2 regions of the Bradyrhizobium sp. AUGA SZCCT0182 genome follow, and region 2 is predicted to be linked to the other one. Evidence: predicted binding sites of a transcription regulator. Region 2 holds the regulator's gene; the other holds the start of a gene.
What was found. The regulator HrcA, encoded in region 2, represses chaperone genes, less so after heat shock. The targets are predictions, from matches to a motif close to GTTAGCACTCNCNNNNNGNGAGTGCTAAC.

Region 1 (2,198 bases), on a different contig from region 2:
TCTGGGGTGGCGTCGACGCGCTGAGGGCGCACGCGACCCCGATCGTCGACACCCGTGAAGGCGACGCCAAGCTGCTCAACGGTCCGAAGCTCGACGGCGACGTCGGCCATGCCTCGCAAGACGACATCGACGCGCTGTTCGATTAAGGGTTCAGTTGGCGCCTACGCGGGCGTCATCCCGAGAATACGAAAACGCCGGCGCGAAGCCGGCGTTTTTTATTTATGGTTTAGAATGTCATTCCGGGGCGATGCGAAGCATCGAACCCGGAATCTCGAGATTCCCCGATGCGCAATTGCGCATCTGTGGTCTGGTCCTTTGGACCATCCCGGAATGACGGAGGGCTCAGGCGCGCGGCGCGCAGCGGACATAGACCATGTTGCCGTAACGGACCCCGGCATCCTTGTCGACAAAGCGGGTCACCAGAACGCGGCCGTCGAACGAGACGACCTCGCGGTCCTGCTCGCCCGGGGTCGGTCCGGCCGGGCCGATATAATTCTTGCCGCTCGGAGAGCCCTTGAGGCGCAGTTCCTGCGGGGTCGCCTGGTCGGCCAGATGCATGACCACGCCCCCGGAGGTGCCGGCGGTGATCACATAAGGCTGCCTGCACTGATCGCGGGCCATCTTTTCGGTGCGGGCCCGGTCGTTCGGATTCTGATACGAGGCGAGACCCCAGCGGCCGACGATCTCGTCGGAGCGGATCGTCGCCGGCATGTCGGGAGCCACACCCGGCTCGGGCGGAGGCGCGGAACTTGATGACAGCGACGGCAGGCTCATGCTGCTGCACGCTCCCAAGAGCATCGTGAGCGCTGAGGCGATCGCCAGATTGGCAACCACGCGCGCAGTACCGGACCCGATCATCGCATTCCCCCAAACAAGTTTTTTGGCCGCACCCGTCCTGCAGCCAACCGTAAAACACGTGCCGGAGCAATGACGTCCATCAAATTACGCCGTCGCTCCGATTTGGTTTCTCAGGGAGCATCCTATATTGGCCTCACCAAGGCCTTAACCTTTTTTGGGCCTTAACCCCCCTTGCTTGACAGGATCGGCGCCAAGCCATATTCCCCGGGCCACACATTAGCACTCAAACGCGACGATTGCTAAGGCAAGTAAGGAGTTTGGCCGTCCCGCCCGGGACGGTGTCGAATACCCGGCATTAGCAGCCATTTTGATGGCAATCAGACCTGAAACCAAGCCTTCCAAAGAGGAAACCTCATGGCCAAATCCAAATTCCGCCCACTGCATGACCGCGTCGTGGTCAAGCGTATCGACGCCGAAGAGAAGACCAAGGGCGGCATCATCATTCCCGACAGCGCCAAGGAAAAGCCCTCGCAGGGCGAAATCACGGCCGTCGGCCCGGGCGGCCGGGACGAGGCCGGCAAACTGATCCCGATCGACCTCAAGGTCGGCGACCGCGTGCTGTTCGGCAAATGGTCGGGCACCGAGGTCAAGCTCGACGGTGAGGAACTCCTCATCATGAAGGAATCCGACATCATGGGCGTGCTGGTTTAAGCACCGCCTCCCTCACCCTGAGGAGGCAGCGAAGCTGCCGTCTCGAAGGGCCGACATTCACAAACTCATCCTTCGAGACGCGGCCAAGTGGCCGCTCCTCAGGATGAGGGTTCATTTCCAGGAGTAAATCCAAATGGCTGCCAAAGACGTTAAATTCGCCGGAGACGCCCGCGATCGCATGCTGCGCGGCGTCGATATCCTCGCCAACGCCGTGAAGGTGACGCTCGGCCCGAAGGGCCGCAATGTCGTGATCGACAAGAGCTTCGGCGCCCCGCGCATCACCAAGGACGGCGTTACCGTCGCCAAGGAGATCGAACTCGAGGACAAGTTCGAGAACATGGGCGCGCAGATGCTGCGCGAAGTCGCCTCCAAGACCAACGACACCGCCGGAGACGGCACCACCACCGCGACCGTGCTCGCCCAGGCGATCGTGCGCGAAGGCGCCAAGTCGGTTGCCGCCGGCATGAACCCGATGGATCTGAAGCGCGGCATCGACATCGCGGTGCTGGCCGTGGTCAAGGACATCGAAAAGCGCGCCAAGCCGGTCGCCTCCTCCGCCGAAGTCGCCCAGGTCGGCACCATCTCGGCCAATGGCGATGCCGCCATCGGCAAGATGATCGCGCAGGCGATGCAGAAGGTCGGCAATGAAGGCGTCATCACCGTCGAGGAAAACAAGTCGCTCGAGACCG
Region 2 (2,198 bases):
CAGCTCGACGCCTTCGATGAACGCCTTCAGCGCCGGGTCGGCCGAGGCCTTCATTTCCTCAGGAACCGCATCCAGCGCGCGTTGCAGATTGTCGGCGATATCGAGAATGTCGCGCGCGAAGCCGGTGATGCCGTAGGCCCGCGCATCGGCAACTTCCTTGGCGGTGCGTTTGCGCAGGTTTTCCATCTCCGCCAGCGTGCGCAGCATCTTGTCGCGCGCTTCAGCCGCTTCCTTCGTCAACGCCTCGACCGATCCTTCTTCGGGATCATCAGGCATGATGTAGGGCTTTGAGACCACGGGCTCGCCGCTCTGGGCCGCCGCATCATCATTCGGCCGGTTGGGATCGGTCATAAGTCTGCCTTCTCAAAAGAACCGTTCGGTTAAATGGGGATTTGCTGCCCGGGATATCGTGCTTTAGCGGGCGAAAATCAAGCGTTCCATGGCGTTTTCGAGTGATGCCTGCACCGGACCTGATCCGGGGTGGGGCCCGGTTCGCGCCGGGAAAGGCGTCAAAACAACAAAGCGAAGCTTTTTTCGGGCCGGATCAGCCACCGAGCATGCGGCTGACGATGCGCGCGGCATAGTCCACCGTCGGAATCACCCTTGCATAGTTGAGCCGCGTCGGCCCGATCACGCCGAGAACCCCGACGATGCGGCCGGCGGCGTCGCTATAGGGCGCGATGATGGTGGAGGAACCGGACAGCGAGAACAGCTTGTTCTCCGATCCGATGAAGATCCGCACGCCCTCGGCGCGCTCGGCGCGACCGAGCAGATCGATGACGCCGCGCTTGGTCTCGAGATCGTCGAACAGCGACTTCACGCGCTCCAGATCTTCCAGCGCATGCAGATCCTCGAGCAGATTGGCGTGACCGCGCACGATCAATTGGCGGTCCTCGCTTTCGCCGCCGGACCAGCTCGCAATGCCGGCCGCGATGATCTTCTGCGTCAGCTGATCGAGTTCGGCGCGGCTTTGCGTCAGCGCGGTTTCGAGTTCGAGGCGCGACTCGGCAAGCGTACGGCCGCGAATGCGGGAATTGAGGAAATTGCTGGCTTCCGTCAGCGCCGACGAGGGAACGCCGGGCGGCAGGGTCAGCACGCGGTTTTCGACCTGGCCGTCCTCGCTGACCAGCACCACCAGCGCGCGTTCCGGCTCCAGCCGCACGAATTCGATGTGCTTCAGCCGCGAATTGGATTTGGCGGTCAGCACCACCGCGGCGGCACGCGTCAGGCCCGACAGCCGCGTCAGCGCTTCGCCGAGCGCCGCCTCTACCGACTGCGCGCGGCCGACGGAGGCAAGCTGGGTCTGGATCGACTGCCGTTCGTCTTCGGTGAGGTCGCCGACCTGCATCAGCGCATCGACGAAGAAGCGCAGGCCGAGTTCCGTGGGCAGCCGGCCGGCCGAGGTATGCGGCGCGTAGATCAGGCCGAGCTGTTCGAGGTCCGACATCACATTGCGAACCGAGGCCGGCGACAGCGGCATCGCGATCAGCCGCGAGATGTTGCGCGAGCCGACCGGCTCGCCGGTTGCGAGGTAACTCTCGACGATTTGACGAAAAATGTCGCGCGAGCGCTCATTGAGCTGGGCCAGCCCGGCATTCGGTGCGATCAGGCCAATTGGATCGTGGTGGGCCACAATTACTCCCTCACAGCTGCCCCTAATCTGTCTATCCGGAGGGCCGGTGACAAGCACGCATTACACCTCAAAGAGGTGGCAAAGGCCCTTGCCGCTGCCCGCTCCCCCTCCTACAAGCACCGCGAACCGCTTTTACTTGATTTTTCGGAGGATTCCCCATGCGGCCAAGCCGCCGTGCGCCCGATGAGCTGCGCCCCGTGTCGCTGGAACGCGGCGTCGTCAAATACGCCGAAGGTTCCTGCATGGTGAAATTCGGCGATACCCACGTGCTGGTCACGGCCACGCTGGAAGAACGCCTGCCGCCATGGCTCAAGGGTCAGGGCCGCGGCTGGGTCACCGCCGAATACGGCATGCTGCCCCGCGCCACGCTGGAACGCACCCGCCGCGAGGCCGCCACCGGCAAGCAGGGCGGCCGCACCGTCGAAATCCAGCGCCTGATCGGGCGCTCGCTACGCGCGGCTGTCGACCTTGAAGCGCTCGGCGAGCGTCAGATCACGGTCGATTGCGATGTGATCCAGGCCGATGGCGGCACCCGCACCGCCTCGATAACCGGCGCCTGGGTGGC

Region 1: a site for HrcA is predicted at 1,074-1,102, ahead of groES (co-chaperone GroES). Genes of this name have one in related genera too.

What each region holds. Positions count from the first base shown of each region.
Region 1 covers NZ_JAFCLY010000007.1:100,323-102,520, forward strand. Annotated here, with positions in the region: gene JQ611_RS10440 (protein phosphatase CheZ) at 1-146, shown strand, start outside; gene JQ611_RS10445 (hypothetical protein) at 343-858, opposite strand; gene groES (co-chaperone GroES) at 1,213-1,509, shown strand; gene groL (chaperonin GroEL) at 1,643-2,198, shown strand, end outside.
Region 2 covers NZ_JAFCLY010000019.1:148,906-151,103, forward strand. Annotated here, with positions in the region: gene grpE (nucleotide exchange factor GrpE) at 1-351, opposite strand, end outside; gene hrcA (heat-inducible transcriptional repressor HrcA) at 545-1,633, opposite strand; gene rph (ribonuclease PH) at 1,792-2,198, shown strand, end outside.